Regions from separate parts of the Flavobacterium sp. GT3P67 genome, predicted to be linked through region 2. Evidence: riboswitches for the same ligand, from Rfam matches in the RefSeq annotation. Region 2 holds a riboswitch; each other region holds the start of a gene.
The links. A riboswitch is a leader RNA that binds a small molecule or an ion and turns the genes downstream of it on or off. The one in region 2 is predicted to bind S-adenosylmethionine.

Region 1: another riboswitch for S-adenosylmethionine. It lies ahead of E0H99_RS04275 (alpha/beta fold hydrolase); the one in region 2 lies ahead of E0H99_RS15760 (Na+/H+ antiporter NhaC family protein).
Region 3: another riboswitch for S-adenosylmethionine. It lies ahead of E0H99_RS04340 (homocysteine S-methyltransferase family protein); the one in region 2 lies ahead of E0H99_RS15760 (Na+/H+ antiporter NhaC family protein).

The regions. Positions count from the first base shown of each region.
Region 1 is NZ_SMLF01000001.1:985,000-996,345, forward strand. Features, by position in the region: gene E0H99_RS04255 (carboxypeptidase-like regulatory domain-containing protein) at 1-1,938, shown strand, start outside; gene E0H99_RS04260 (DUF4153 domain-containing protein) at 1,993-3,765, opposite strand; gene metK (methionine adenosyltransferase) at 3,901-5,151, opposite strand; gene E0H99_RS04270 (hypothetical protein) at 5,914-6,123, shown strand; SAM riboswitch class I at 6,354-6,478, shown strand; gene E0H99_RS04275 (alpha/beta fold hydrolase) at 6,557-7,519, shown strand; gene thrA (bifunctional aspartate kinase/homoserine dehydrogenase I) at 7,544-9,958, shown strand; gene E0H99_RS04285 (OsmC family protein) at 10,060-10,488, shown strand; gene E0H99_RS04290 (trans-sulfuration enzyme family protein) at 10,599-11,346, shown strand, end outside.
Region 2 is NZ_SMLF01000011.1:87,546-98,891, reverse strand. Features, by position in the region: gene E0H99_RS15780 (UDP-3-O-(3-hydroxymyristoyl)glucosamine N-acyltransferase) at 1-139, shown strand, start outside; gene E0H99_RS15775 (nuclear transport factor 2 family protein) at 141-503, shown strand; gene sucD (succinate--CoA ligase subunit alpha) at 598-1,470, shown strand; gene E0H99_RS15765 (hypothetical protein) at 1,686-2,108, shown strand; SAM-I-IV-variant riboswitch at 2,236-2,332, shown strand; gene E0H99_RS15760 (Na+/H+ antiporter NhaC family protein) at 2,395-3,717, shown strand; gene fabG (3-oxoacyl-[acyl-carrier-protein] reductase) at 3,792-4,538, shown strand; gene E0H99_RS15750 (hypothetical protein) at 4,639-6,666, shown strand; gene E0H99_RS15745 (LysR family transcriptional regulator) at 6,686-7,582, shown strand; gene E0H99_RS15740 (YeiH family protein) at 7,679-8,635, shown strand; gene E0H99_RS15735 (YoaK family protein) at 8,619-9,368, opposite strand; gene E0H99_RS15730 (zinc dependent phospholipase C family protein) at 9,466-10,464, shown strand; gene E0H99_RS15725 (LTA synthase family protein) at 10,522-11,346, opposite strand, start outside.
Region 3 is NZ_SMLF01000001.1:1,003,991-1,015,336, reverse strand. Features, by position in the region: gene E0H99_RS04370 (aminotransferase class I/II-fold pyridoxal phosphate-dependent enzyme) at 1-203, opposite strand, end outside; gene E0H99_RS04365 (prephenate dehydratase) at 200-1,027, opposite strand; gene E0H99_RS04360 (dicarboxylate/amino acid:cation symporter) at 1,391-2,644, opposite strand; gene gldA (gliding motility-associated ABC transporter ATP-binding subunit GldA) at 2,793-3,689, shown strand; gene metF (methylenetetrahydrofolate reductase [NAD(P)H]) at 3,758-4,714, opposite strand; gene metH (methionine synthase) at 4,793-7,474, opposite strand; gene E0H99_RS04340 (homocysteine S-methyltransferase family protein) at 7,578-8,579, opposite strand; SAM riboswitch class I at 8,863-8,982, opposite strand; gene E0H99_RS04335 (NAD(P)/FAD-dependent oxidoreductase) at 9,207-10,259, opposite strand; gene E0H99_RS04330 (bifunctional precorrin-2 dehydrogenase/sirohydrochlorin ferrochelatase) at 10,367-10,948, opposite strand; gene cobA (uroporphyrinogen-III C-methyltransferase) at 11,000-11,346, opposite strand, start outside.

The sequences.
Region 1 (11,346 bases), on a different contig from region 2:
TATTACAATCCAAAATACAGTATCAATTTAATCACAAATTTCAATAATATTGGCGAATTGCCGTTGACGGTACAGGATTATTTTAAATTCACGGGCGGTTTTAGAGGTATGATGCAAAAAGGCGGTTCCAGTTTTAATGTCTCTTCAAATGATTTAGGAATTTCACTTTTAAGAAATAATAGAGCTAAAGAAATTGAGACTAAATTTGGAGCTACAAATTTTTCATACAATGTAAATAAAGCGTGGACTTTAAGTGGTTTTGGGATTCTTTCTTCTTCTGAAACTGATTTAGAAACGAAGTCACAAACAAATATTTTACAGCCTAATTCTTCTGAAATTCTTTCTACAGAGAATCGTCAGGAAACTGCGAATCAAAAAAGTAATTTGGGATTGTTCAAATTGAGTTCGAGTTATAAACCGACTACGAAGTTTCAATTTGACTATGATGTATTGGCTAAATTGTCCAAACAGGATGAGAATAATTCGTTATTGAGAGAGTCTATTGTCAATAATAATAATGCTACAACTGAAAACATCAATACATTAAAAAAGCAAGATCCAATTTCAGTAAATCAAAACCTGAGTTTGTATTACACACAAAGCGATAAAAATATTTTTGCTTTCGAAATGCAACATTTGTACCAAGAGGAAGATCCTTTTTATAATGCTAATTTACAATCGCAACCTTTTAATTTAGCCGATTATATTTCTGGGCAAAATAGAAATAACATCAATCAAAGTCGTTTTGTAAAAACCAATAAGATTGACGCTAAATTGGATTATTATTACATGGTTACACCAAAAAGCAATATCAATGTTACGCTAGGAAATACGTATTCCCATCAAAATTTCAACTCCAGTATTTTTCAGATTTTGGATAACGAAACGGTCAACAATTTAGATGATGTTGCGAATACAAATGATGTGAATTACAATTTCAACGATACATTTTTAGGATTGCATTATAAGATTTTGAGCGGAAAATTCACTTTTACACCAGGAGTGAGTCTGCACAGTTACAACATGACAAATGAGCAATTAGGAACCAATAATAGTCAAAATTTCTTCAGAGCATTACCGGATTTCTTGGCGATTTATCAAATCAAAAAGTCGGAAACATTAACCTATAATTTTTCATACACCAATAATTTCAGCGATATAAACCAACTTGCCGAAGGATTTATTTTCTCAAATTACAACAGTTTGACAAAAGGAAACCGGCTTTTAGAAAACGCTACGGCACAAGTACATTCGTTACGTTACTTTAAATACAACATGTTTAATTTTGAAAACATAACCGCTTTTGTCAATTATTCCAAAAGAGTCGATGCGATAAAAACCAGAGCTATATTCAACGGAGTAAATCAAACATCATCTCCTTTCAACTCTGATTTTGCAGATGAAACGCTGTCAGGAAATGGTTCTTACGGACGTTCTTTTTTGAAGAATTACAAAGCCTCTTTGGGAGTTTCTCTAAATTGGTCTAAGTTCAATAACATTCAGAACAATGTGTTGTCAACAAACGAGAGTTTTACCCAAAACTATACATTGAAAGCGTCTACGAATTACAAGAATATGCCCAATCTAGAGTTGGGGTATAATATTGTAACCAACGATTATAATAATGCTACTTTTTACACGGAAAAGCCTTTTGCAAGACTGGATTATTTCTTCTTGAACAGTTTTTCATTCGTAACGGAGTATGAGTTTTATCATTATTATAACAACACTAAAACGGTCAATAATGAATATGATTTTTTAAGTGCCAGTTTGATTTATCAAAAGAAGGGCAGCAAGTTAGAATATAAAGTAAGCGGAACGAATTTGTTGAACACAACCTCGTTAAATGATGATAATTTTAGCCAGTTTGCAACCAGAACTTCGCAATATACAGTACAACCGCGCTATGTGATTTTTTCTTTAAAGTATAATTTGTAGTAGATTTGCCAGAAGATAAAAGGCCTTTGAAGGTCATTCTTCAAAGGCTTTTTTTTAGTTTTTAATTCCCAATAACACTTTGATTTGGAACTGATTTACCGTTTTTTTATTTCCTTTTCTATCTCCACTTACGTTTATATAGTATATTAAAATTGTGTATTTAGGAGTTTCAATTTTTTGTGTAATCTTTTGGTTCCAATTTTCATTTTTGTCGAAAGCAGGAGTTTGGTTTACAAAATCCACAATCTTCAACGGAACAATGTCCTGGTTGATTTGTAAGTCTACTCCGTATTCTTTTTTAGTAGAAATAATGGAGTAAGACTTATTGTCGATTTTTACACATTCGTTACATTCTAAATCTTCAGTATTCAAAATGGAAAAAGACACATCATACCCTTGAATGTTTTCAATATTTTGATTGTTGTTTTCGTAAAAATTATAAAAATATTCTTTGTTGTTTTTTCCTTTTTGGTCGTATGGAGAGCGATAATCGAGCCCCAATGCTTCCATGATTTGGGAAGAATTTGGATTTTTGTCCTTTTTAATCAGAGCAGTTAGTTTGTCTTTTGTAAATGGAAGAAGTACTTCTGAACCATAGTTCTCTTCTAAGAAATCAACAATACTGCTTAAATCTTGTTCTTGTTCGAAAGTGAGTTTTTCCTTTTCTATTTTTTGCAAATAGGACTCAAATCTGGAAAGCTGACTGTTTTTGGATATTGAATCTGCACTTTGCGGTCCAAGAATGGTAAGCAAAGCTGTTATGCACATTGTGATAGGAATGAACTTTATTTTAGGTTCTTTTTTGATTATAAAATAGGCTACTACAATCGTTAACCAAATTGATAATGCCAATACATAATAGCGTTCATGCGTAAATCCATAGAGATGGATTCTATATAAAATAGCCCAAAACAACAATCCCAATAACGGGACTAATAAATAATAAAACCAACGGTTAAAGGTTCGCATCCAAAGATTTCCAGTTTCTTCGGCAATAGGATGTACGAGTAAAAAAGAGAGTATACCAAAGATGGCAAAAACCAAAACGAGATTAGAAACCCAACCCACAGGCAAAGAAAGTGTGACTAAGATTTTAGTTTCATAACAAATCAAAATCACCAAGTAAATACTGATTAATGGAAGTAATACATATTGAGTGAAATTTTTAAGCCCTTTTGGATATTTTAAAATAAGTGGGGTCGATTCATTGCTGATTTCAGGAACGCCGGATAAAAAGAAAATAGTATTAAATATTCCTGCGATGATGAAAAATAAGTGAAGATATATTTTGTCGTAAAAATCCACATTGAATAAATGATGTATCGCTAAAATAGCCAAAGACAATCCGGAATACAGCACAACGCTATACAAGCCAGCGGTTAAAATACGCAGGAAAAGTTGTTTGTTAAATTCCCAAAATTCCTCTTGGTTGTAGATTTTTGATATAAAACCCGCAAACGAAACCAATAGATGTAAAGCAATGTTAAGTATTAAAAATTGTATTGCTTCTACATCTGTAATTTTATCCGAAAAACTAAATACAAAAGCAGTTACTAATCCACCAAGAATCAAACTGATTAAAAATCGAATCCAACTATTCTTTTGAGTTGCGGCGAAATATAAACTAACGGAAAGAAATAAAACCAAACACAGCGAGCAACACATGATGCTTTTAGTATAAAAATTCTCCATTGTATCATTTCTTTCCTCTGAGAGTGAAATTGCGAATACCGTCCCTAAAATCGTCAGTATGGTTTCTAGAGGGAATCTGAAAATGGTTTTTTGTGAAGCTAGTAATACGCTTTGGAAAGAAGGGAATTTAGCCATGATTTTGGTAAGTTTTTTTTTACTAAGTAAGGAAAAATACCGCACATAGCCAAACAAAAACCCCGAAGTCTGCAATTGCAGAATTCGGGGTTTGATATAAATCAGATTTAAATTTCTATGGTTCTAAAACCGGAATTACAATCCAAATGCTGTTTTAACTTGGTCAACGAAATCTAATTTTTCCCAAGTAAACAATTCAACAGTAACTGTTTTTTCGTTTCCACCTGGAGCAGAAAAAGTTTTAGTAACTGTTTCTGGAGTACGTCCCATGTGCCCATAAGCAGCAGTTTCGCTGTAGATTGGATTTCTTAATTTCAAACGTTGCTCAATAAAGTAAGGACGCATATCGAAAATAGCTTCTACTTTTTTAGCAATTTCTCCATTGGTCAAATTTACTTTTGATGTTCCGTAGGTGTCGATAAAAATACCCATTGGTTTAGCAACTCCAATTGCATATGAAACCTGTACTAAAATCTCGTCAGCAACACCTGCTGCAACTAAATTTTTAGCGATATGACGGGTAGCATAAGCAGCACTTCTGTCTACTTTACTTGGGTCTTTTCCAGAGAATGCACCACCACCGTGAGCCCCTTTTCCACCGTAAGTATCCACAATGATTTTTCTTCCTGTCAATCCAGTATCTCCGTGTGGTCCCCCAATTACGAATTTTCCTGTTGGATTAATATGGTATTGGATTGCATCATTGAATAAATGAGCATGCGTTGGATTTTTTGCAATAATCCTTGGAATCAAAATTTCAACGATGTCTTTTTTGATTTTTGCAAGCATTGTTGCTTCTTCGTCAAAATCATCGTGTTGTGTCGAGATTACAATAGCATCAATACGAGTTGGCTTATTGTCATCACTATATTCTAAAGTTACTTGAGATTTTGCATCTGGACGCAAATAGGTAATTTCGTTATTTTCACGTCTTAAAACAGCTAATTCCTGTAATAATTTATGAGATAAATCAAGTGCCAAAGGCATATAATTTTCTGTTTCATTTGTAGCATAACCAAACATCATTCCTTGGTCACCAGCACCTTGTTCTTCAGGATTTTTTCTGTCAACACCTTGATTGATATCAGCAGATTGTTCGTGAATAGCAGAAAGAATTCCACAAGAATTGGCTTCAAACATGTATTCGCTTTTTGTATAACCAATTTTTCTGATTACGTCACGAGCGATTTGTTGTACGTCTAAATAGGTATTTGATTTTACTTCACCAGCCAAAATTACCTGGCCAGTAGTCACTAAAGTTTCACAAGCTACTTTTGAGTCAGCATCAAATGCCAAAAAATTATCAATTAATGCATCCGAAATTTGATCTGCAATTTTGTCTGGATGTCCTTCGCTTACAGATTCTGACGTAAATAAATAGGCCATAATAATTATTATTTTAAAATTAAGCGAGAAAAAATAATTGCTGAAAAGGACTAAAGAAGAGTTTCTGCTTTAGCATTTTTTCTACTGAAAATTTTTCAGTATTCACAATGAATTGATTTCATTATGAAGAGGTTGCAATCAGTTCAAATTTTTCCTCTTGTATTCGGGTGCAAAGGTATGAAACCATTTTGAATTGCAAATTAATCTTAACTTTTTTTTGCTGATAAATCTTTTCATCTGCTTATATAAATATATAAAGAGAGTGTGGGGTTCATTTTTCTTTGTATTTTTTTTGAAACTTATTTGGAAAATTCAAAAATAGTTAGCATATTTGTTATAACAAAAAACAAAAGATGAAATTTAATGTGTGTAATATGTATAAAGCCATTCAGGAAAAATCCTGTGGGTCGTCTATTGCTTAAATTTAAATTAAAATTTATATAGCAAAAGCCTCCCAAGAAAATGAGAGGTTTTTTTTTGAAATCTATTTAGCTGAAAACAAAACAATATTAATTATAGAATGAATAACCTGAAAATCCAGAATACAAATAATTTTAAAGTCAAAAATATGATTTGTGCCAATGCCATTATGTGCATTCGTGTCTGTTGATTCCAAAAGTATAAGTTTATAACACAACTTAAAAACCCCTTTTGGATACGTATCTAAAAGGGGTTTTTCGTTCAGATTAATTTGCAAGTATAAAAATATTTCAGAATTCAAAAATAATTTAAAACATAACTAACAACGTAAATTCGAAGATTATGAGCACAACAAAACATTTCTCAAAGACATTTCAGTTACTGAAAAACTTTAGTTTCAGGACCAAAACAAAAAAGGAAAACGATTCAAAAAATGAATTGACGCATCCAAGATTTGAAATATCAAAAAATGATCCTTTGGCACAAAAAACAGTGCCGAGGTCATTACTATTTCAAATGTATTCAAAAGAAAATGAAGAACTTTTTATTTAATAAAGGGATGATATTTTAGCTTTTGATTCTTCGATAGTAAATCTCAAATTATGATTCCGACGAAAGATAAAACCATAGTATAGTGTTTTCTCTTTCGTCGGGATAATGATTATACGTACGATTTTTTCAAGTCAATTTGCAATAAATCAATTAGAACCAATTTGATAAAAATTTGGTTGTTTAAAAAAATAGTAGTTAATTTGTGCCATTAAGTTCAAAAACGTATTGAAATGTTATAAAGAAAGGCAGAGGGATTAGACCCGATGAAGCCTTAGCAACCCTTCGATTTATCGAAGAAGGTGCTGCATTCTACCTTTATTCTGAATTATTTCAGAATCTAAAGGAAAGATAACACAAAGAATTCTTCTAGTTCACTTCTAGCTTTCTTTCTAATATTTCCAGACACAAATCAAAAATCATAAAAGATTTGAAATTGGAAAATAAACCAACATCTATTACATTACAAAATTTCACCACCGAAAGTGGGGCTTTTTATGCTGCCTTAAACTTAAGTTTTCAAGTTTTTGGACCGGCTTTACATACAGGTCCCATCGTTTTGGTAAATCATGCATTGACTGGAAATTCCCAAGTTGTGGGAGATAACGGTTGGTGGAATGATTTAATTGGAGTGCACAAAACCATCGATACCAATAAATATACGATACTGGCTTTTAATGTTCCAGGCAATGGTTTTGATGATGCTATCATTGAGAATTATTCGGATTTTAATACCAGAGATATTGCCAGAATTTTTATTGAAGGCATTCATTTTCTTAAAATAGAACGACTCTATGCTATTATTGGCGGTTCTGTTGGCGGAGGAATTGCTTGGGAACTGGTGGCTTTAAAACCAAAAATCACGCAACATTTAATTCCTATTGCAACCGATTGGAAATCGACGGATTGGTTAATTGCCAATTGTTTTTTGCAGGAACAAATCCTGAAAAATTCGTCAAAACCTATTGAAGACGCTCGGATTCATGCCATGCTTTGCTATCGAACTCCAGAATCTTTTACTGCAAAATTTCAGAGAACCACAAATGAGGAATTAGCCATTTTTAATGTAGAAAGTTGGTTGGGTCATCATGGCAAAAAGCTTCAAAAACGTTTTCAAATTTCGTCTTACAAAATGATGAATCAACTCTTGAAGACGATAGATATTACCAGAAACAGCGATTCATTTGAAGAAATAACGTCAAAAATCGAAGCTGATATTCATATTATCGGCATCAACTCAGACTTGTTTTTTACGGCAAATGAAAATAAAGCAACTTACGAGGGATTAAAAAAATATAAAAATAATGTCACCTATCAAGAAATTGTTTCCATTCACGGACACGATGCTTTTTTGATAGAATACAAACAATTAGACAATTTGCTTGCTGCTATTTTTTAGAAGCAACACAACACAACACACAAAATGAAAATATTAAAATTTGGAGGTAAATCTTTATCGAATGGCGACGGAATAAATAAGGTAGTTGCAATTATTACAGATAAAGTAAATCAAGGAGAGCAAATTGCTATTGTAGTATCGGCACGTGGAAATGCTACTGATGAGTTGGAAGAAATTTTGGATATTGCTTCTAAAAATGGAAATTATAAACCTTTATTTGAGGATTTCAAAAAATACCAACAAGACGATTACCAAGAGGTAGATTTGTCTGAGGAATTCAATGTTTTAGAAAAATTATTCGAAGGCGTTAGTTTAATTGGCGATTACAGTAATAAAATTAAAGACCAGATTTTATCAAAAGGAGAATTGCTTTCTGCAAAATTATTGACGGCTATTTTGGTTGAAAATGGAATAAATGCCCGTTTTGCCGATACGCGAGAATTGATAAAAACCGATTCTAAATTTGGTGATGCACAACCTTTGGAACAAATTTCTAAGAAAAATGTAATCAATTATTTCAAACAAAATAACGGAACAACCGTGAACATTGTTACGGGTTTCATTGGTTCTAATAACAATAATGACACAACCACTTTAGGAAGAAATGGCAGTAATTACACCGCTTCTTTGATCGCGAATTACTTAAATGCGGACGAATTACAGAATTATACACACGTAGACGGAATTTATACCGCAAATCCTGACTTAGTGCTTGATGCTAAAAAAATTGACCATTTGACTTTTAACGAGGCAAATGAGTTGGCTAATTTTGGCGCAACAATTCTTCATGCAAAGACCATCATTCCTTTGTTGGAAAAAAACATTCCGCTTCGTATTTTGAACACATTCAATCACGAAAATAAAGGAACATTAATCACATCTAATTCTAGCAAAGAAGGAATTAAAACACTTTCGGTACTTGAAAATGTATCATTAGTAAATCTGGAAGGAAGAGGATTGCTGGGGAAAACTGGCGTTGATGCCCGTATTTTCAGAGTAATGGGAGACAATGATATTAGCGTAAGCATCATTTCTCAAGGTTCTTCAGAAAGAGGGATTGGTTTGGTAGTTGCCGCTGATAAAGCGACTAAAGCAATGATTGAATTAGAAAAAGAATTCGAAAATGATTTCTATTCAAAAGATGTGAATAAAATCACGGTTACCGATAATGTTTCGGTAATTTCTATCATTGGCCAAGATTTGAGTACGTTTCATAAGCCTTACACGGCGTTGATAAAAAATAAAATTGTCCCGATTCTTTTTAATAATACGGTCACAGGGAAAAATGTGAGTTTGGTTGTGAAAAAATCGCAACTGAACAAAGCCTTAAATGTGATTCACGGGGAGATTTTTGGAGTTTCAAAGAAAATCAATATTGCTATTTTCGGACATGGATTAGTGGGCGGAACATTGATTAACCAAATATTAGAATCCGCCGCTACTATCGAGAAAAGAAAAGACATTAAACTGAATGTTTTTGCTATTGCGAATTCAAGTAATGTACTTTTAAATAAAAACGGCGTTACTCCAAATTGGAAAAATGAAATTCAAAACAATGGCTTTTCTTATACTATCGATGATGTAATTGCTTACGCAAATGAGCATCATTTGGAGAATTTAATTGCGATTGATAACACGGCAAGTGTCACATTTGTTGAAAATTATATTCCTCTGGCAGAAAGCAGTTTCGATTTGATTTCATCTAATAAAGTAGCCAATACATTAAGTTATAGTTTTTATAAAAAATTGCGAAAAGTACTGGCCGACAATCAAAAGAGTTATCTCTATGAAACCAATGTTGGAGCAGGATTGCCGTTGATTGATACGATTAAATTATTACACCTTTCAGGAGAAAATATTACGAAGATTAAAGGCGTTTTCTCTGGAACATTGAGTTATTTGTTCAATAATTTTTCTGCCAAAGACGCTCCGTTCAGCGAAATATTGAAGGAAGCAATTGATAATGGATATACGGAGCCTGATCCAAGAGAGGATTTGTGTGGGAATGATGTAGGTCGAAAATTATTGATTTTGGCTAGGGAATTAGACTTGCAAAATGAGTTTGAAGAAATCAACATTCAGAATTTAATTCCGGAACATTTACGCGAAGGTGATGTTTCTGATTTTCTTAATAAACTGACGGAGTTTGATCCGATTTATGCTAAAATAAAAGCGGAACAAAAACCAAATCACGTGTTGCGATATATAGGTGAATTGTCAGGCGATTTGCAAAATGACAAAGGAAATCTGGAAGTGAAATTAGTTTCAGTGCCATCAGATACGGCTTTGGGTGGATTGAAAGGTTCTGATTCTTTCTTCGAAATTTACACGGAATCGTATGGTGACAGACCAATTGTGATTCAAGGTGCAGGCGCAGGATCAGCAGTAACGGCGAGAGGTGTTTTTGGAGATATTTTGAGATTATCGGATAAAGGTTAGGGATTTTAGATCGCAGATTTTAGAATTTAGATTTCAGAATAAAAATAATTGTTGAATCCGCGTTTGGAAATCCGCGTCATCAGCGTTCAAAAAAGATAACAATGAAAATAACACTTAACAGAGTAAACGACAATTTCCACTTTGAATTAAAAAATGAACGTGGTCATATTGTAAATGTAGATAGTCGTCCGGAATTTGGCGGAAATGATATGGGAGCAAGCCCAATGGAATTGGTATTAATGGGTGTTGCAGGTTGTAGCGCGATTGATATGATTTCGATTCTAAAGAAACAACGTCAGGAAATCACGGCTTTCAAAGCTGAGGTTGAAGGCGAACGCGTACAAGTAGGAGAGGCAAAACCATTCAAGGATATTCACATAGTGTTTTATTTGGAAGGCCCAATCAATGAAGAAAAAGCAGCTAGAGCCGCACAACTTTCTTTTGAGAAATATTGTTCTGTTTCAAAAACATTGGAACCAACCGCAACCATACATTATAAAGTAGTTTTGAACGGAGTTGAATTGGCGTAAAGTTAAATTCACGAACTTTTAAAACTTTAATTTAAAACAATAAAGAGTCTTTTTTATAGAAAGATTACAAGGGGAATCTCTGTGAAATAACTCTTTGAAAAACAATAACAATGAACGAACAAGAATTTGGTTTTGAAACACAAGCCATACGTACCCAATTGGAAAGAACCCAATTTCAGGAACACTCTGTGCCTTTATACTTAACCTCTAGTTTTGTATTTGAAGATGCTGAAGATATGAGAGCGTCTTTTGCTGAGGAGAAAGATCGAAATATTTATAGCCGATACAGCAATCCAAATACCAACGAGTTTATAGATAAAATTTGTAAAATGGAAGGTGCTGAATCGGGTTTTGCCTTTGCCTCTGGAATGGCGGCTGTGTATTCAACTTTGGCGGCTTTGTTGAACTCAGGAGACCATATTGTTTCGGCAAGTAGTGTTTTTGGAGCGACACATTCATTGTTTATCAATTATTTTCCAAAATGGGGAATTGAAACATCTTATTTTAATATCGACAAGCCCGAAACCATTGAAAGTTTGATAAAACCTAATACAAAGATTCTTTTTGCAGAATCTCCAACCAATCCAGCGGTAGATATTATCGATTTGGAACTGTTAGGTACTATTGCCAAAAAGCATAATTTGATTTTGATTATTGACAACTGTTTTGCTACACCTTATTTGCAGCAACCGATAAAATGGGGAGCACATTTGGTGGTGCATTCAGCAACAAAATTAATAGATGGTCAAGGTAGAGTTTTAGGTGGAATTACAGTTGGAGATGCCGAATTGATCCAAAAAATCTATTTATTTTCTCGACTTACCGGCCCTTCCTTATCCCCATTTAATGCTTGGGTAT
Region 2 (11,346 bases):
TCTTGGTCAAACCGGAGTTACAAAATCAGTAGAAGGAGGAAAGTCTTATTTTGGTACTCCAATTGAAGAATCAAGAGAAAAATTGAAACAACTGGCTAATATCAAGAAGATACCAGAAATTCTAAATAAACTAAAATAATATGTCTGCTAAAGAAATCGTTCAGAAATTTTACAAATCAGATGCTCTTATAGATAGCGAAATCATAAAAGATTTTTTACATCCTGAAGTAATCGTTGAATGGAAAAGCAGTAAGGGATTGATTCAATTGAATTACGATTCTTTATTAAATCTATCTAATGATTTAAGTAAAGCATACGTTCGATCTAAAGTTAGAATTAGTCATATTGTAAGTGAAAATGATACCATTTCGGTACGATACTCTCATTTTGTGAAAACGATTGAGAATCCAAGAGAAGAAATGTTATTGGCGCATTTTATGGTTATTTGGCAAATAAAAGACAATAAACTATTTCGAGGGTATCAAATGAGTCAATTATCATAATTTAGTATCAAAAAACTGAATACTGATTACTGATTACTGATTACTATTTTATACTTTTGCATAACAATTTTAAAAACTACATAAAAAATATATCATGAGTGTTTTAGTCAATAAAGATTCCAAAATAATTGTTCAAGGTTTTACAGGAAGCGAAGGAACTTTCCATGCTTCTCAAATGATTGAGTACGGTACTAACGTTGTTGGTGGTGTAACTCCAGGAAAAGGGGGAACAACTCACTTAGACAGACCAGTTTTTAACACTGTAAAAGATGCTGTAGAACAAGCAGGAGCTGATACGACTATCATATTTGTTCCACCAGCTTTTGCTGCTGATGCGATTATGGAAGCTGCAGATGCTGGAATTAAAGTAATTATTGCAATTACTGAAGGAATTCCTGTTGCTGACATGATAAAAGCAAATAGTTATGTTAAAGAAAGAAATGCTAGATTGATAGGACCTAACTGCCCAGGAATAATTACTCCGGGTGAAGCTAAAGTTGGTATTATGCCAGGTTTTGTTTTCAAAAAAGGAACTGTTGGTATTGTTTCTAAATCTGGAACATTAACGTACGAAGCAGCTGACCAAGTGGTAAAACAAGGATTAGGAATCACTACTGCAATTGGTATTGGTGGAGACCCAATCATCGGAACTACTACAAAAGAAGCAGTTGAATTATTGATGAATGACCCAGAAACAGAATGTATCGTAATGATAGGTGAAATTGGTGGACAATTAGAAGCGGATGCTGCTCATTGGATCAAAGCGGATGGTAACCGTAAACCAGTTGTAGGATTCATTGCAGGAGTTACCGCTCCAGTAGGACGTACAATGGGACATGCAGGTGCTATCGTTGGTGGATCAGATGATACTGCTGAAGCTAAAAAACAAATCATGAGAGAATGTGGTATTCACGTAGTAGATTCTCCAGCTGAAATTGGTAAAAAAGTAAAAGAAGTTTTAGGTTAATCTAAGCTTTGATTAAATATTTTAAAAGCCTCACAATTTGTGGGGCTTTTTTATTATAAATTGAATTAAAGAAATATCTTTGCACTTTATTAAATGCAGCTGTTTTTCAGATGTAATCCTAATAAGAGTAAACATAAACGAATGGTTTCTAATGGGCCTCACGAATTTGTGGGGTATTTTTTTGTCGAAGCCAGTTCAAATAAAAATAAAATAACATGTACAAAGAGTTAAAAAAATTCAAAGTTACCAATCAGTTTTCATTTACCACAGAGGATAGTCTAGCAGAAGTTTGTAATGCTTCAGAAGGATCTGGAGTATTTTTAGTGTATTCAGTAGGGGAGGAAAAAGAGTTGATTATGGTTGGTTCTACTGGAACCGTTCAAAATGACGGAACTTTGAAAATTAAAAATGGTGGCTTGAAAGATAAAATTGTTGAAGGACATCAATTTGCTAAAACTGGAAGAAAATATTCTTGGCCTGCACAAATGAAAATCGAAGATATCAGCACGCTTGAAGTGGTTTGGTATGAAACATTTAATGATAAAACAAAAATAATCCCAACATTTGTAGAAGGACAAGTTTTACAAAACTTCCTTGACGAAAATGGAAGATTGCCAAAATGGAATGTAGCTTTTTAATTATTTAAAGTCTGTTTTTCAGTATCTTAATTATAATTGCGTTACATTTTTATGTGGCGCTTTTTTTTGAATTATTATTATTTTGAATAAAATTCAAATTATTTCATAAATAATTAATTACTTTTGCACCCGTTATCACGAATCCTTTAATAGGATAGCAACCTGCAACAACAAGCAAGGTGCTAAAACGATAAGCCAAATCCTTTGGAAAAAATGTTGTTTTAATCATTTTTATATTTTGGTTTTTTGTTTGTCGTGGTAATGGATTCATCTTATACCATTATTTATGACAAAGAAAACACAACAAAAAGGAAATGCACTGGCATTACTTCCGTTATTTATTTTTATTTTAACTTTTTTAGGAGCTGGAATTTGGCTTAATGATTTTTATGCATTCCCTTCTCCAGTAGCGGTTTTATTAGGGATTATTGCTGCTTTTTTGCTTTTCAAACAAGCTACACAAGACAAGGTAAATACTTTGATTTCCGGTTGTGGCGAAAGCAAAATAATAACCATGTGTTTAATTTATTTGCTTGCAGGCGCTTTTGCCACTCTCACTAAAGCAATGGGAGGAGTTGATTCGGTGGTGAATTTAGGAATCAACAATATTGATGTGGCTTATTTCCCATTAGGAATTTTCCTGATTGCTTCTTTTCTTTCGACTGCTACAGGAACTTCGGTTGGGGCTATTGTGGCATTAGGACCAATTGCAGTGAGTCTTGCGGAAAAAAGCGGTTCTCCACTCGCATTAATTGCAGGTTCTTTATTGGGAGGCGCCATGTTAGGCGATAATCTATCGATGATTTCAGATACAACCATTGCGGCTACTCAGTCTTTGGGATGCGAAATGAAAGATAAATTTAAAACAAACCTGTTTATCGCTTTTCCGGCTTCGGTAATTACCATTTTTTTACTTTTCTATTTAGGATTAAATTCGGAAGTTACGGCTGTCGCTATTCCAAAATCGAGCTACGAACTAATCACTATTTTGCCCTATTTGTTAGTGATTGTCCTTGCCATAATTGGAATTAATGTTTTCACTACTTTAATAATCGGAATTGTGGTAGCAGGGATTATTGGAATTGTTGGTGCTGATTTTACCATTTTAGTATTTGCACAAAAAATATACGAAGGGTTTACGAGCATGACCGATATATTCTTGTTATCCATGCTTACTGGTGGTTTAGCGGCATTGGTAGAAAAAGCAGGCGGAATTGATTTTGTCATTCACAAAATTAAATCCAGAATAAAAAACAAGAAATCGGCTCAAATGGGAATTGGAACCTTAGTGAGTTTTACTAATATGGCTATCGCCAATAATACCGTTTCCATTGTTATCACAGGAGCCATTGCCAAAGAAATTAATGATGAATATAATTTAAGCTCCAAAAAAACGGCAACTTTACTGGATATTTTTGCTTGTATTGTTCAGGGGATTTTGCCTTATGGCGCGCAAGTTTTGTTGATTTTAAGTTTTGCCAATGGTAAACTGAATTTCTTAGATTTAATCAGTAATGCTTGGTATCTCTTATTTTTATTTTTAGTTACTTTAATTGCCATTTACAGTAATTTTTGGGATAAATTGATAAATAGATTTTTGAAAGTTTAAGCTTTTGGCATAAAATTTTTGAATTGAATTGTTATATTTGTCTTATAAAAAAAAATACAAACGAACGATAGAATATGAAATTACTAGAAGGAAAAGTAGCCATAATTACAGGTGCGAGTCGCGGAATTGGAAAAGGAATTGCTGAAGTTTTTGCAAAACATGGTGCAAATGTTGCATTCACCTACAGTTCATCTGTAGAATCAGCTTTGGCATTAGAAAATGAATTGAACGCTCTTGGAATTAAAGCCAAAGGATATCAATCAAATGCTGCCGATTTTAATGAAGCGCAAACTTTTGTTGATGCTGTTTTGGCTGAATTCGGAACGGTTGATATTCTAATAAACAACGCCGGAATTACTAAAGACAACCTTTTGATGCGTATGTCCGAAGAAGATTTTGACAAAGTGATTGATGTCAATTTGAAATCCGTTTTTAATATGACCAAAGCGATTCAACGTACTTTCCTGAAACAACGTTCTGGTTCTATAATCAATATGAGTTCAGTAGTAGGAGTGAAAGGAAATGCAGGACAGACTAATTATGCTGCTTCTAAAGCGGGAGTCATAGGGTTTTCAAAATCAGTAGCATTGGAATTAGGATCTCGTAATATTCGTTGTAATGTAATTGCTCCAGGATTTATAGAAACAGAAATGACCGCTAAATTAAACGAAGATGTTGTTAAAGGATGGAGAGACGGAATTCCGTTGAAACGTGGTGGAACGACTGAAGATGTTGCCAATGCATGTCTTTTCTTTGCTTCAGACATGAGTGCTTATGTAACGGGACAAGTTATGAATGTTTGTGGAGGAATGCTTACTTAATATTTAATTAAAAGATTGAAGAATTCAAAGATTTAAAGATTTTTGAACTACTTATTAATTTTTTAATCTTTCAATTTTTAAATATTTTAATCAAAAATAAATGACAATAAACACGCTACTATTATTACTTCTTTCTTTACTAATAGCTGGCGGTTTGTCATTTTTTCAATATATCTATAAAGCCAAAAACAAATCGAATATCGGTTGGTTTTTGGCTTTTTTGCGTTTTTCATCCATTTTTGGAATTTTGTTATTGTTGATTAATCCAATACTAACCAAAAATACGCTTGAAACCGTAAAAACACCTTTGCCGATTGTTGTTGATAATTCGAGTTCCATTTCTTTTTTGAATGCGAATGAAAAAGCATTGGAATTGTATAATAAAATAAAATCAAACTCGAATTTACAAGAGAAATTCGATGTACAATCGTATCAGTTTTCAGATGATTTTGAACCTATAGAAACATTTGATTTTAAAGGAACCCAAACTAATATTGATGTTGTTGCCAAAAATCTAAAAAGCATTTATAAAAACGCAATCTATCCAACAGTTTTAATTACAGATGGAAATCAAACTTCCGGGAATGATTATGTCTACAGTTTTGATGCTGTAAATAAAGTATATCCAGTAATTGTAGGCGATACAACGACTTTTTTAGATTTCAAAATCAATCAACTGAACGTTAATAAATACGCTTTTCACAAGAATAAATTTCCTGTAGAAGCTTTCTTTCAGTATTCAGGAACTAAAAGCATAACGGCCGATTTTATTATTTCACAAGGAAATTTAGTATTCAGTAAACAATCTATTACCTTTTCTCCATCCAAGAAAACGGCAACTGTAAGCGTACTTTTACCGGCTGATAAAATTGGATTACAGATTTTTAAAGCTACTATTTCATCGAAAGAAAAAGAAAAAAATACGTATAATAATACCAAGAATTTTGCGGTTGAAGTTATTGACCAAAAAACAAATATTGCTATTGTATCTGCTATAAATCATCCTGATTTAGGGGCGCTAAAAAGAGCCATTGAGTCCAATATACAACGTAAAGTAACTATTATTAAGCCGAATGATATTAAGGCATTACAAGATTTTAACGTTTTGATTTTGTACCAACCGACAACCGAATTTAAAACCATCTTTGAGAATAATAAAGGTGCCGGAATCAATACGTTTATTATTACTGGAAATAACACTGATTTCAATTTTCTGAATCAACAGCAGGATAATTTGAACTTTAAAATGAGCGGACAAAAAGAAGATTATTTGTCGGTTTTCAATGCGCAGTTTAATTTGTTTGCAGCTGACAATATCGGGTTTGAAAATTTACCACCTTTACAAAATACTTTTGGAACAGTAACAACAAAAGGAGCTGTTTCTGTTTTGCTTTCATCCAAAATTAGAACTATAGACACGAATGCACCTTTGCTGGCTTTTACAGAAAATCAAGGCAGACGGACTGCTTATCTTTTGGGAGAAAACAGTTGGAAATGGCGCTTGCAAACACATGTTAATACTCAATCATTTGAAAAATATGATATTTTCATGGATAAGATCATTCAGTTTTTGGCTTCCAATAATTCTAAAAAATCATTAGTGGTTGAACATGAAAGTTTCTATAATTCAGGTGAACCCATTGAAATAACCGCGCAATTTTTCAATAAAAATTATGAGTTTGATGAAAAAGCGCGTTTGACTATTGCGGTAACAAATACCAAAACCAAGCAAACGAAAAATTACGATTTATTAAAAGGAAATAATTCCTATAAAGTCAATCTTGACGGACTTAAAGCCGGTCCTTATGCGTTTACCGTAAAAGAATTAAATTCTAAAACGACATATTCCAGTAGTTTTGAAATTCTTGATTTTGATATCGAAAAGCAATTTGTCAATCCCGATGTGGAGAAATTGACTCAATTAGCCACACAAACACAAGGAAAAGCGTATTTTTCGGATCAAGTAGATGTGTTGATTAAAACGCTTTTAGAAAATGAGGAATATAAAGCGATACAGAAGAACATTATTACTAAAACTCCTTTGATTGATTGGATTTGGTTATTGGTTTTAATTTCAATTTTACTGGCAACTGAATGGTTTGTTCGAAAATACAACGGATTACTGTAATAAAATACAATTAAACAACATGGATTTTAGACTAAAAGTGTTTTACACCGTTGCCAACCGTTTGAGTTTCACTAAAGCTGCAACGGAATTGTTTATTACGCAACCTGCGATTTCCAAACATATTCAGGAATTAGAAGAACAATATAAAATCAAATTGTTTGACAGAAATGGTTCTAAAATCTCACTGACAACTGCCGGTGAAGTATTATTAAAACACACTAAAAACATTTTTGAAGTATACCGCGAGATTGATTTTGATATGAGCACGCTGATTAATCAACGTTCCGGATTGTTACGATTAGGAGCCAGTACAACGATTTCTCAGTATATAATTCCGCCACTTTTAGCCCGTTTCCATCAAAAATTACAAGATGTAAAAGTGAATTTATTGAATGGAAATACGGAACAAATAGAAAACGCTTTATTAAAACAGGAGATTGAAATAGGAATAGTTGAAGGACAATCAAAAAATAAATCCATTAAATATACGGAGTTTTTAAAAGATGAATTGGTTTTAGTCTGTAAGAGTTCCAATCCATTAGTCAGTCTTGATGAAGTGACTCAGGAAGATCTTAAAAGGATGCATTTTTTAATGCGAGAACAAGGCTCAGGAACACTTGAAGTTATTGAACATGCGTTGAAACCATTTGAAATTAAACTATCAGAATTAATAATTGAAATGCAATTGGGAAGTACGGAAAGCATAAAGTCCTATTTGATGAACTCTGATTGTGTGGCTTTTATATCCATTCATGCGATAAAAAAAGAACTTAAAAACAATGAATTGGCGATATTAGACATTAAAGATTTAATCATAGAACGTTTCTTTTATGTCATTACGTTACAAGGAAAAACCGATTCGCTTTCGGATTTGTTTATCCAAAACATTTCGAATCATTATAATTTAAAGTTATAGCAGATTATAATTTTCGATTGGCATAAATAGATTTATCTCTCCACCTTTGTATTGTAATAATTCAACAACTTTACATTGGAAACGCATCAAAAAGTAATTCAGAAAGAATCCTTTATTTTTTTTAAAATAAATGCCAAATTACAGCAACTCATTTTTGTTGCATTGCTATTGTTCTGCACATCAACTTTTGTTTCTCCGCCAATTGCTTTAGTGTTAGGATTGATTGTAGCCAACCTTTTTGGACATCCTTTTTTAGAATTGAATCATAAGGCAACTCATTTTTTATTGCAGTTCTCGGTAATAGGACTGGGTTTTGGAATGAATGTCCACAGTGCTGTTTCTGCTGGTAAAGAAGGCTTTTTGTTTACTGTCATTTCTATTTTCAGTACTTTGGTTTTAGGAACTTTTCTGGGGAAATGGTTTAAAACGGAAAAGAAAACATCTCATTTAATTTCTTGCGGAACGGCAATTTGTGGCGGAAGTGCAATTGCTGCTATTGCGCCCGTAATCAAATCAAATGAAAAACAAACTTCAGTTGCTTTGGGAGTGATATTCATTCTGAATTCGGTGGCTTTATTTTTGTTTCCTGCCGTGGGGCATTGGTTGGATTTATCTCAAAAAGAGTTTGGATTATGGTGCGCCATTGCCATTCATGATACGAGTTCTGTGGTAGGAGTAGCCAGTAAATATGGTCCGGAAGCCTTGCAAATTGCCACAACAGTAAAATTAGCCCGTGCGTTATGGATTATTCCTGTAGCATTGATTACTGCTTTTATTTTTAAAAATAAATCGGGGAAAATAAAAATTCCTTATTTTATCGGATTATTTATTTTGGCGATGATTGCCAATACATATCTGCCACAAATTAAGATTATGGCACCGCACTTGGTTTCAGTTGCAAAAATAGGTTTGACGGTAACTTTGTTTTTAATTGGAGCCGGATTAAATAGAACTGTTTTAAAATCGGTGGGATTGAAACCGCTTGCGCAGGGAATTTTGCTTTGGATATTCATAGCAATCGCTACTTTGGTCTCTATTATTTATCTAAAATAGTTTTATGATGAAAGGTTTTTCGTTTGATAATATGAAATTGCATTCGGATGTAATCATACAAAAGTGCAATTAATAAAAAAGTTGCCGCAACAAAAAGGGTTTTCATTTCCAATAAATTATAAAGAAAACCTCCTGAAAAACAGCCGATAAAAAAGAACGTAATAATGGATAATCTCAGATAGATACTTGTTTTTAATTTTTTCTTTTCTTCTGGTTTTTTGTAGAAAAACAATTGAGACAATTCGATTCCTAAATCGGTAAAAAGCCCGGTTAAATGGGTTGTTCTGACTGTAGATTGAGAAATTTTTGTGACCAAAGAGTTTTGTATTCCCATGGCAAAAAGCATCGAAAAAGCAATCCATTTTCCTTCAATGCTAGATAATGCTGATTGTGCTCCGAACATCCCAACACCAATCAAAACAACCATTTCCAGTGAAATTGGAATGACATGGGATAAATTTGGATGTTTTTTCGAAATCAATTCCGCTAAAAAATTAGAAATAAAAGCGCCTAACAAAAAGAAAATAGTGAATATAAAAAAGGTAATTGCAGCTGCATAATCTCGTTTCATGATTTCTTCGGCGAAATAGGCAAAATGACCCGTTACATTGGTTGTTAATGTTTGTATCGATAAAACTCCCGTAACATTTACAATTCCGGCTACAAAAGATAATAAAGTGGCTAAACGAAGATTGTGAATAAAAGTTCTGTTTTTTCCTTGATGTCGAAACATATTCGTAGTTTTCTTTTTTAATTAACAGAATCTTAAACCCAATTTTTTCTAATAACGATTTAAAGAAATACATTTGTACTTCAAAAAAATAAATTTAATGAAAAATTTTAAAATTAGACCTACACTTATCGCGTTATCTACTCTTGGAGTTGCTTTTTTTCTTTTGTCATGGGGAGTTATTGGACATGAACGAATCAATAGAGCGGCGGTAATGGCATTACCTAAACCATTGCAGACTTTCTTTTACAGTCATATTGATTTTATTACACAAGAATCTACGGTTCCTGATTTGAGAAGAAATGTTTTGAATGACAAAGCAGAGCCACCTCGCCATTATTTTGACATTGAGAATTTTGGTGCTGTGGAGACTTTTCCTAAAAACATGGAAGAAGCGAAACTAAAATACGATGAGAAATTTTTGACTAAAAACGGAATATTGCCTTGGTACATTCAAGATATGATGGTCAAATTGACTAAGGCTTTCAAGGACAAAAGAAAGAACGAAATATTATTTATTGCAGCTGATTTAGGGCATTACATTGCGGATGCGCACATGCCGTTGCATACATCAGACAATCACGATGGACAAAATACCAATCAAAAAGGAATTCATTCGTTGTGGGAAAGCCGCTTGCCTGAATTATTTGTTAAAGATTATAAATTAAACGTAGCGCAAGGAAAATATTTAGAGAATGTGGATAAAGCAACTTGGGATATCATTTTTGACACTCACAGTTTAGTGGAGCCTTTATTAGCTGCTGATAAAAAACTTAGAACTGCAACTGCTGAAAACAAAATGTATGTAACAGATGCAACTGGGAATATTGTGAAAAACAAATACGGTGGAATGTTATATTCTGATGAATATGCCGGTAAATTCCATACGGAGTTGAATGGAATGGTTGAAAAACAAATGAAAAAAGCCATTACAGCTACAGCAAGTTTTTGGTACACGGCTTGGGTAAATGCAGGAAAACCGGATTTAAGCAATCTTGATGCTACCGAACTTACAAAACGGAACAGTAAAACTTTAAAAAAGGATTTGAAAACTTTTGAAAAAGGGAATCTTTTTGGTTTAATAAATGAAAAAGAATAGACATTAGATTCAAAAGTAAAAAACGGGTGAGACTAGAATTTCACCCGTTTTTTTATGCTAATTAATTTTTTGATATTTATTTTTCTTCAACATATACGAGGCAGTTTGATAGTATGAAATCGTTTCATTTACTAAATCCGTTCTTTCTTGTGTCAACGGTATTTGATCGTAAAAAATTTGGAAATCACGAGCTACTTTCTGGTTGGGTTTCAAAGTCAGTTGAAATTGTTTTACTTTTTGTTTTGGTGAAATAATCGTCAAAACATTGTCTTTAATCAGTCCTAAATCCTGGTAGGTTGCAATCAAAGCTCGAGGTTTATAATCTGGTTTTAAAACATCCTGACCGTAAAATTTACTTTGGTAATCAAAATTCAATAGTCCAAATACCGTTGGCATAATATCGATTTGAGACATCAGATTAGTATATTTCTTTGGCTCAACAAAATCTGGACTATAAATTAGGGCAGGAATCCTATATTTATCTGCCGGAAGTTCTGTTTTTCCTGCGCTGGAAGCACAATGGTCGGCAATAATGACAAAAACAGTATTAGTAAACCAAGGCTGTTTTTTAGCCATTTCAAAGAATTTTTTTAGGGCATAATCCGTATACTTTACACCGCCATCACGAGATTTTACATCTCCGGGAATATCAATTTTCCCATTTGGATAGGTAAATGGTCTGTGATTGCTCACGGTCATAATGTGATTGAAGAACGGCTTATTTGCCGCCGCTTCTTTGTTCATTTCCTTGATTGCTTTGTTGTACATATCTTCATCGCAAACGCCCCAAATATTAGCAAAAGTGATTTCGTCTGGTGCAAATGTTTTTTTGTCTACAATTTCATATTCATTTCCTGAAAAGAAATCTCCCATATTATCAAA
Region 3 (11,346 bases), on a different contig from region 2:
TAACTTTGGTATTGATGCGCATTTTCATCTTGCATGGCTAGAACCACTGCATCAATCACCGCTTGTGAAGGCTGCAAATCAGGGCTTCCAATTCCCATATTGATAATGGGCTTCCCTTCAGATGCCAGTTGCCTTACTTCTCTCAATTTTGAGGAGAAATAATATTCTTCAATTATATCCAGACGTTTCGCTGTATTAATCATGGTTTTGTATTTTTATATTCTCCTAAAACTTTAAAATATTCTGCCATAATCGCTAATAATGCTTTGGCTTTGGCATAATCTTCATATTCTTCAAAAGTGACATCTACAAAAAAAGAATATTTCCACGGCGTTTCTATTTTTGGCAAGGATTGTATCTTGGTCAAATTCAATTTGCAATCACTCATAACATTCAGAACTGCTGCCAAACTACCTCGTTTATGATCCAGTTCGAATTTAATAGAAGCCCTGTTAATTTCTTTTTCTGCCACAAATGAATTCTCTTTTTTCAGAATCACAAATCGAGTCATATTATTATTAATCGTTTGTATTTCGGGGAACAAAATTTCTAAATCATACAATTCCGAAGCTGTTTTACTCGCAATTGCCGCAATCCCTTTCAATTGTTTTTGGTGTATTCTTCGTGCTGTTTCGGCAGTATCTTTGTCCTCAACTAATTTTATGTTTGGGTATTTTTTTAGGAACTCCATACATTGTAATAAAGCCATAGGATGAGAATGTACTTCTTGAATATCTTCCATTTTTTGACCTCTTAGCGCCATTAAATTCTGATGAATATTCAAATAATGCTCTCCTATAATGTGCAAATTATTTTTATCGATCAAAGCGTAATTCGGTATTATCGGTCCTGCAATAGAGTTTTCTATCGCCATAACCGCCTGATCTGACTTACCTGATAACAAGCTGTCAACCAACTCTTCAAACGACAAACATTCATCAACAGCTACATTCTGATTGAAATATTCCTGTGCCACCTGATGATGAAAAGAACCCGTTATGCCTTGTATTCCAATTATTTCATTCATTTTACAAACTTTTAAGCAAAAAAAAATCCCGATTTGCATCGGGATTGTATATTTATATTATCAATTTAATTTTATAATTAAATAACCATACAACAATCCCTTTCAACTTTCCAGAAGAAATAATAAGAGTTGCTAAAATAAAATCGGTTATTCAACATGATGTTGTTTTTTGTATTAATTTCTATGCAAATGTAGAACATATTTTAACCCAACCAAAAAAAACATTTGATTATATGTAACAAAAAAAGAATTCTTTGTTAAAACTACTTTTTATTACAAAATACCTAAAAAAGAGACTTCTAACTTGCCACTTATTACCGATTTCTAAATGCTTTTTTCAACTAATTCTAACTCAAAAAGCATTTAAGTGGTTAAATTTGCCGAAAGCCATTTTTTTCCCTCCGCAATTCGGGTCACTACCATTGCCGAAACCAAATCTCCATTCGCATTCAATAATGTTGCCATAGGATCCACTAAGGTTCCCACAATCATCGCTGCTGGCAACGCTTGTTCCATAGGAAATCCATAAACGGTTATCGCCAGAATTTCTCCTATATAACCTCCGTTTGGAATTCCACCCTCGACTACCGAAACAATTACAGTAATTCCTAAAGCCATCAGTAAGGTCTCAGGATCCGTAAAATCTTTACCAAACATGGCAAAAATAACCGCAATTTTTATAATGGACGACATACTCGAACCATCTTTATGCAAAGGTGCACCGAGTGGAATAACTACATTCCTGATATGACTCGGGATATTCATTTTTTCTGCTCCTTCCAAATTGGCAGGAATTGTCGCAATGCTGCTGCAGGTTCCCAATGCCGTTAATGAAGGCGTAATATTATTTTTCCAAAATACTTTAAATCCTAATTTTCCTCCAGCTATAAAAGCGTACAAACTAAAAAATACGACAAAGTAAAAAGCGCAAACTGCATAATAAAGTCCCAACGGTTTTGCATAAGCGCCAAATAATTGCGGTCCAAAAATTCCAACTTGATACGCAAAATAAGCACCCAAACCTATTGGAGCTGTTTTCATGATTATGTGTAGCAATTGCTTCATCACTTCATTTCCTGAATTTAGGAACCTACTGAAATCTTTCCCTTTTTCACCCGAATGCAAACTGGAGAATCCTATTAAAAAAGAAAATATAATGAGCGCCAACATATTTTTACGAGACAAAAGTTCAAAGAAGTCACTTGCGGTAAGCAACTGGGTAATTTGTGAACCCGCAGAACTTTCCTGAATGCTTTCTAATGGAATTTTAGAAATGATAATATCTTGCTGAATGGGAAATAACAATACCCCAACAATCATCAAAATGGCTGAAATCAATACTGTACTTAAAAATACGCCAATGACAATTACAAACAATTTACCGAGTTTCTCTGATTTTTCTAAATTGGCAATCGAAGATGCAATCGTAAAAAAGATCAATGGAATGATTGCTGTGAACAATAAATTCAGAAATATATCGCCCAAAGGCTTAATCACTTCTACTCCTTTTCCAAAAACTAAACCCAATATACTTCCTGCCAGAATACCGCCAAGTAGCAATAAAATGCTTTTGTAGTTTTTCAAGAAACTGCTCGATTGTGTATTTTTCAAATTCATTTCTATATAGTTTATGGTAAATATATAAATCTAATGCAGAATATCATCTCGTTTTGTAAAACTTTGATAAAGGACTTTTTAGTTATTGGGCTACAAAAAACAATAAATCAAGAACAATTCTGTTTACTTTTGCAACAAAATATATTCCATGTCAATAGAAGTAAATAATATATCCAAAAGCTACGGTGCCCAAAAAGCACTGGATAACATTTCATTTTCCATTAATAAAGGAGAAATCGTTGGCTTTTTAGGTCCAAATGGAGCCGGGAAATCGACTTTAATGAAAATATTGACAACTTATATCAATGCCGATGAAGGATCAGCATTGGTAAACGGACACGATGTAAACACTCAACAAAAAGCCGTGCAACTTTCCATTGGCTATTTGCCGGAACACAATCCGTTGTATTTGGATTTATATGTACGGGAATATTTGGCTTTTAATGCCGATGTCTATAAAGTATCCAAATCCCGTATCGAAGAAGTAATTCAACTGACCGGCTTAAGTTCCGAAAGTCATAAAAAGATAGGACAATTATCCAAAGGATACCGTCAACGCGTAGGTCTGGCCAATGCTTTATTACACAACCCAGACGTTTTAATTCTTGACGAACCAACAACTGGTTTAGACCCAAACCAATTAATGGAAATTCGCAATGTTATTAAAAACGTAGGAAAAGACAAAACCGTTTTTCTATCTACGCACATTATGCAGGAAGTCGAAGCGATTTGTGACCGTGTTATTATCATCAACAATGGTAAAATTGTGGCCGACAAAAAACTAGACAATTTGATTTCTGAAAATAAGGAGCAAGTTATCGAAGTAGAATTTGATTATAAAATCGAAGAACAAGCCATTGCTAAAATCGAAAATCTTACTTCTTATAAAAATACGCACGATATGATTTGGGAATTGACTTTCAAAGCGGATAAAGACATGCGTCCAGCCGTTTTTGATTTTGCAACAGCAAATGGTTTGAAAACATTGCAACTGAATCAGAAGAATAAAAATTTGGAAGCGGTTTTTAGAGAGATTACGAAGTAGTTTCCAACTAAAAAAAGCTCGTTTAAAATGAATTTAAACGAGCTTTTTTTATGAAATACGATTGGAAATTAAAAAACCTTACTTGCGATTTGTCTAATATTCTCTGATTTCCCCATAGAATAATAGTGCAAAACGGGAACACCGGCTGCTTTAAGTTCAAGCGATTGTTGGATTGCCCATTCAATTCCCACTTGTCTGATATCGGCATTGGTTTTGCACTGATCCACGGCATGAATCAAATCTTCGGGTAAATCAATTCTGAAAATTTGAGGTAATATTTGCATGTGTCTTTGTACCGCAATAGGTTTGATTCCTGGAATAATAGGTACTGTAATCCCCATTTCTCTTGCTCTTGCAACAAACTCAAAGTATTTAGCATTGTCAAAAAACATTTGTGTTACCACATAATCGGCACCTGCATCTACCTTTTCTTTCAATCTTTTTAAATCGGATTGTAAGGATGGTGATTCTAAATGTTTTTCTGGATAACCGGCAACACCAATACAAAAATTGGCTTTATTATCAACATCCATAACATCATGCAGGTATTTTCCACAATTCAATTGGTTGATTTGTTTCACCAAATCAACTGCAAAATCATTCCCTCCTTGTTTCGGAATAAAATATTGCTCGTCTTTCATCGCATCGCCACGCAAAGCCATCACATTATCAATTCCCAAATAATGACAATCGACCAATAAATACTCCGTTTCTTCTTTGGTAAACCCTCCACAAAGTACGTGCGGAATAGTGTCTACATTGTATTTGTGCTTAATAGAAGCACAGATACCTAATGTTCCCGGACGCATTCTAGTCAGTTTTTTATCCAATAAACCATTGCCTTTATCAACGTAAATATATTCTTCGCGAGAAGTCGTTACATCTATAAAAGGAGGTTTGAACTCCATCAACGGATCAATATTATCGTATAATTCCTGAATACTTTTCCCTTTTTGTGGCGGAATAATTTCAAAGGAGAATAATGTTTTCTCTTTTGCGTCTTCTATATGTTGTGTTACTTTCATCTTAAGTCTTAAAGTTTGAATGTCGAATGTCGAAAGTCACGTCCTTTGGACTTTATGACTTTTGACTTCATGACTAATTTAATCTGCTATATTCGGATTCAACCATTTCATGGCTACTTCTGTCGAAACGCTTCTACGTTTGGCGTAATCAATAACTTGGTCTTCTTTTATTTTTCCAAGTCCAAAATACCTACTTTCCGGATTTCCAAAATAATAACCCGATACCGAAGAAGCCGGCCACATCGCCATGCTTTCCGTCAAAGTAACTCCTATTTCCTTTTCCACATTCAGTAATTTCCAAATCGTAGGTTTTTCTAAATGGTCAGGACAAGCCGGATAACCAGGTGCCGGGCGAATTCCTTTGTAATCTTCAGCAATCATTGCCTCAGTACTTAAATTTTCATCAGATGAATAACCCCAAATTTCTTTACGGATTTTTTCGTGCAAATATTCGGCAAAAGCTTCCGCAAAACGATCTGCCAATGCTTTCACCATAATCGAATTGTAATCGTCTAAATCCTTTTCGAATTCAGCAGCCCATTCGTCAACTCCAAAGCCTGTTGTTACACAAAACGCACCCATATAGTCTGTTTTACCACCGTCTTTCGGTGCAATAAAATCAGATAAAGCAATATTTGGAGCTCCTTTTGTTTTTTGTGATTGTTGACGCAGCGTTAAGAATTTCTCCAAAACTTTTCCGTTTTCGTCACTCAATTCGATATCATCGTCATTGACTTGATTCGCTGGAAAAATCCCGTAAATCCCTTTGGCAGTTAACTTCTTTTCTCTCAAAATCACTTCTAACATTTCTTGCGCATCTGCAAAAACTGACGTTGCTTGTTCTCCTACTACCTCATCCGTTAAAATAGCCGGGTATTTTCCGAACAATTCCCATGTTCTAAAAAATGGGGTCCAGTCAATATACGGAACCAAAACATCCAAATCGACTTCGATGGTTTGTTCTCCAATTATATTTGGTTTTACAGGAGTAAAATTCTCCCAATCCAATTGCAATTTATTTTTACGAGCTTGCTCAATGGTCAAGAAATTTTTGTCGCGCGAACGGTTCAAAAACGTCTCTCTAAACGCATCGTATTCTGCTCGAATGTCGCTTGCGTATATTTTTTTATCCTTGTTCAATAAACTTCCAGCAACCGTTACGGCTCTCGAAGCATCATTAACGTGAATAACCGTTTCTCTATATTGTGGCGCAATTTTAACGGCTGTATGTGCACGCGAAGTCGTTGCTCCTCCAATCATGATTGGGATTTTAAGTCCTCTTTTATCCAATTCCTTGGCGAGATAAACCATTTCGTCCAGTGACGGCGTGATCAATCCGCTCAACCCAATAATATCTACGTTGTGTTCTATGGCCGCTGCAATAATTTTTTCGGGAGGCACCATTACGCCCAAATCTACAATCTCATAATTATTACACGCCAATACTACCGAAACAATATTTTTACCAATATCGTGTACATCGCCTTTTACGGTTGCCATCAGGATTTTTCCATTTCCTTGCTTGTCACCTGCTTGTTTGCTAGCTTCTATGTAAGGCAACAAATAGGCTACGGCTTTTTTCATAACTCGTGCTGATTTTACTACTTGTGGCAAAAACATTTTACCGGAACCAAACAAATCACCCACAACATTCATTCCTGTCATTAAGTTGATTTCGATAACTTCGATGGGTTTTGTGGCTGCCAATCGAGCTTCTTCAACATCTAGTTCTATAAAGGCATCAACACCTTTTACAAGGGAATGCGTAATTCGTTCTTGAACGGTACCCGAACGCCATTCTTGAACCGCTTTTTCATTGCTCTTTACATCTCCTTTTACATTTTCTGCAAAGTCCAATAATCTTTCCGTGGCATCATCACGACGGTTTAGAATTACATCTTCAACATGTTCTAATAGATCTTTTGGAATTTCGTCATAAATAGAAAGCATTTCCGGATTCACGATACCCATAGTCATACCATGTTGAATCGCATGATATAAAAACACCGAGTGCATCGCTTCCCGTACCGTGTCATTTCCTCTAAACGAAAACGAAACATTACTTACACCTCCACTAATATGTGCATGCGGAAGATTTTCCCTAACCCATTTAGTCCCTCTAAAGAAATCTAATGCATTCAGGCGGTGTTCTTCCATTCCTGTCGCAACTGGAAATATATTCAAATCGAAAATAATATCCTGCGGTGGAAAACCAACTTTATTCACCAAAATATCATACGACCGTTGGCAAATTTCTACCCTGCGTTCGTAATTATCAGCTTGTCCCGTTTCATCAAAAGCCATAATAATTGCCGCAGCACCATAGCGCTTAATCAATTTGGCGTGATGAATAAATTGTTCTTCGCCTTCCTTCAAAGAAATTGAGTTTACGACACTCTTTCCTTGCACTACTTTTAGACCCGCTTCGATAATATCCCATTTCGAGCTATCAATCATGATGGGAACTCTGGAAATATCTGGTTCTGCGGCAATTAAATTCAGGAATTTTGTCATGGCATATTCGCCATCCAGCATTCCTTCATCCATATTAATATCGATAATTTGTGCGCCACCTTCCACTTGCTCTTTAGCTATGCTGAGTGCTTCTTCGTATTTTTCTTCCTTGATTAATCGAAGGAATTTTCTAGAACCTGTTACATTCGTTCGTTCGCCAATGTTAACGAAAACGCTGTTAGGCGTAATTATTAAAGGTTCTAATCCCGATAATACAAGGTTTCTTCTTTTCTCTGCGTGTGCCATTTTTGTTTTATTTTTACCGCTAATTCACTAATTTTTTTTCAAAAACAAACGTTCCATTCGTGAATTATTGGTTATAATTTAGACGCGATACATCTCGTCTTTACTACATTGTTGCTGTTGATACTCTAGGTTTATACTCCTTTGCTATATCAGCAATCAACTTGATATGTTCTGGTGTTGTTCCGCAACAACCGCCTATGATATTTACTAAATTATCGTCTAAATATTCTTTGATAAAGGCCTGCATTTGCTCCGGCGTTTCATCGTATTCTCCAAATGCGTTGGGCAATCCTGCATTAGGATGTGCCGATACATTGAATGACGTATTATGCGCCAAGGTTTGTAGGTACGGTTTCAACAAATCGGCTCCCAAAGCACAATTAAACCCTACGCTCAACAACGGAATGTGCGAAACCGAAACCAAAAAAGCTTCTACAGTTTGACCCGAAAGTGTTCTCCCTGACGCATCCGTAATCGTTCCAGAAACCATGATTGGAATATCGATATTGCGTTCGTCTTTGACTTCTTCTATCGCGAAAAGGGCAGCTTTGGCGTTTAAAGTGTCGAAAATAGTTTCGACCAATAATAAATCACAGCCACCATCCATTAAAGCTTCCACTTGTTGTTTGTAAGCAATTCGTAAATCATCGAAAGTTACGGCTCGGTAACCTGGATCGTTTACGTCTGGTGACATGCTCGCCGTTCTGTTTGTTGGGCCTATTGAACCTGCCACAAAACGAGGCTTGTCTGGATTTTTTGCTGTAAATTCATCGGCTACTTCACGGGCAATTCTTGCCGATTCGTAGTTGAGTTCGTAAACATATTCTTCCAGATAATAATCGGCCATACCGATGGTGGTTCCAGAAAAAGTATTGGTTTCAACGATATCTGCTCCCGCTTCAAAATAGGCGGCGTGAACCGCTTTGATGGCTTGCGGTTGCGTGAGTGACAATAAATCGTTATTCCCTTTTAAGGAATGCGGAAAATCTTTGAAACGCTCTCCTCGAAAATCTTCTTCGGAGAAATTGTAACGCTGTAACATGGTTCCCATTGCTCCATCGAGAATGAGTATGTTTTTTTTGATGGCTTCTTGAATACTTGACATTTTTATTTTTTTAATTGTTGTGTTCTAATGGTTAAAATAAAACCAAAAAATCACAAATTTTTTCTCTTTAGTCCCGATTACTTCACATTGCTTCCATTTTTCATAGGAGTTCAGTGAACTACGTTTGAAGTGGAAATCCTTTTTGTTTTTTTTCTTTAAAAAACAAAAAGATTGCAACGTAAAGCGGGAACTCTATTGGCAAAAATGCGCCAATTGTTCGCTCTAAAAAAAATATCGATATGTTGTCAGGAAAAGGTTTGAGAAATACTAAGTGAGTATTCGTGTGTTATCTATCTTAGATACTGAAACTGGTTCTGTATAAAGTAGAATGTAGCACCTTCTTTAAAGATAAAGGGTTGCTAAGGTTTCATTGGGTCTTTCCCTCCGCCTTTCGTGATAACTTTCAATAAATATATGAACAGTGCAAAGTAAAGACATAGCGCTAATACTTGCAAGTATTAGCGCTATTTTTTTTTAAAAAGGATTTTCGAATGATGATTAACGATTTTTGATTTCAGATTTATGTGACATCCTAAATTCTAAAAATCAATTTTCTCGACAAATAAAATAGTTCGTCTTATTTTAAAATTCTGCAATCAAAAATCGTTAATCTACAATCTTAAATTATTAAACTATGGCTTTGACCACGGCTTTTGGAGCTTCTTTACGAGTTCCGTCAAATCCGTCAACACCAGAAACTGTAGTGTATTTCAATACATATTTCTTACCCGGGTTGATGATTTGGTACGCTGCCTGACACATTAAAGTCGCTTCGTGAAATCCACAAAGAATCAATTTTAATTTTCCTGGATATGTATTTACGTCACCAATGGCAAAAATTCCAGGAATGTTCGTTTGATAATCCAAAGCATTATTTACTTTGATGGCATTTTTTTCAATGTCCAATCCCCAATCTCCGATAGGCCCTAATTTTGGTGTTAATCCAAAAAGCGGTATGAAATAGTCTGTAGGAATGGTTCTGTGCGCTCCATTTTCCTCAATGTCTATTGATTCTAAATGCTCCGCTCCATTCAGACCAACTACTTCTGCCGGTGTGATCATTCTTATTTTTCCTGAATTTTTCAATTCCTGTACTTTTTCTACAGAATCTAAAGCGCCTCTAAATTCATTTCTTCTGTGAATCAAAGTCACTTCGGAAGCAATATTCGACAAGAAAATACTCCAGTCTAAAGCAGAATCACCACCTCCGGCAATTACCACTCTTTTGTCTCTGAATTTCTCCGGATTTTTGATAAAGTATTTAATTCCTTTGTCTTCGTAAAATTCAATGTCTTCGATCAATGGTTTTCTTGGTTCAAAACTTCCCAAACCACCAGCAATCGCAACAACCGAAGCATGAAATCTTTTCCCTTTATTTGAGGTTACAATAAAACTTCCGTCTTCTTGTTTTTCAATGGTTTCGGCACGTTCTCCCAGCGTGAATCCCGGTTCAAACTGCTTGATTTGTTCCATTAAATTATCAACCAAATCTCCGGCTAATACTTCCGGAAATCCCGGAATATCATAGATTGGTTTTTTTGGATATAATTCAGATAATTGCCCGCCAGCTTGAGGCAAGGCATCTAAAATATGACATTTCAGTTTTAATAATCCAGCTTCAAAAACTGCAAATAAACCTGTTGGTCCGGCTCCTATAATTAATATGTCTGTTTTAACCATTTTTTTATTCTTTATATGTGTAATTATGCTAAACTATTTTACTGCAAATTAACGATAGATTTTTACTGCTTTAAATGATAAATATCATTCGTTATTTTGCGATGCTTTTATTCTTTATTTTTTAACGCTTCGGTAATTTCATTCATTTTTTGCACTTTTTCTTCGAAATTTCCTTTCAGCGTTTTGCGATATTCATTTAGGTTTTCGACCATTTTATTAATATCGTCCGGAATTATTTCTTCGAAAAACTCTCGTAATCTCTTGGCTGTTGTCGGTGATTTTCCGTTTGTCGAAATCGCAATTTTCACATTTCCTTTGGTTACAATTCCACCCAAATAATAATCACATAAATCCGGTGTATCGGCAATATTACAAATCAAGTGTCTTTTTCGAGACAAATCAAATACTCGTTTATTCACTTTCAAATCATCAGTACAAGCAATAACCATATGCCGTTTCTTCAACATTTTTTTCTTGAACTTGGCTTTAGTCAATTTCACCGAAGGATGTTTTTCGACCAACTCTTCCAGTTCTGGCAAAAACTTTGGCGCCACCACCTCAACATTTGCATTTGGACTGGATTTTAACATAAATGATAGCTTTTCCAAACCCACATTTCCTCCTCCTACAATAAGTACATTGAGGTTGTGCAGTTTTAAAAAAATAGGATATAATTCATTTCTTTCCATAATCCTCTACTCAGCCTCACCAAAGGAAAGGAATCCGAGTTTTGTTAATTGTTATATTAATTCTTTTGAAATAAATTCTTCGTAAAACCCTTTCAATTTATTACTTTCTCTTACTACTTCCCCAATAACAATTATCGCTGGCGAACTTAATTTATTCTCAGTAACAACTTGTTGAATTGTATCTATAGTCCCGACACCTATTTTTTCATCTGACATAGTTCCGTTTTGAATGACCGCTACGGGAATTTCCCCTTTGGATTCCTTTTGAAATAATGCTATAATTTGTTCCAATTTACTCATCCCCATCAAGATCACCACTGTTGCCGAAGACTGTGCTGCCAAGGCAACATCGTTCGATAATTTTCTGGCGGAAGTCGTTCCGGTAATTACCCAAAAAC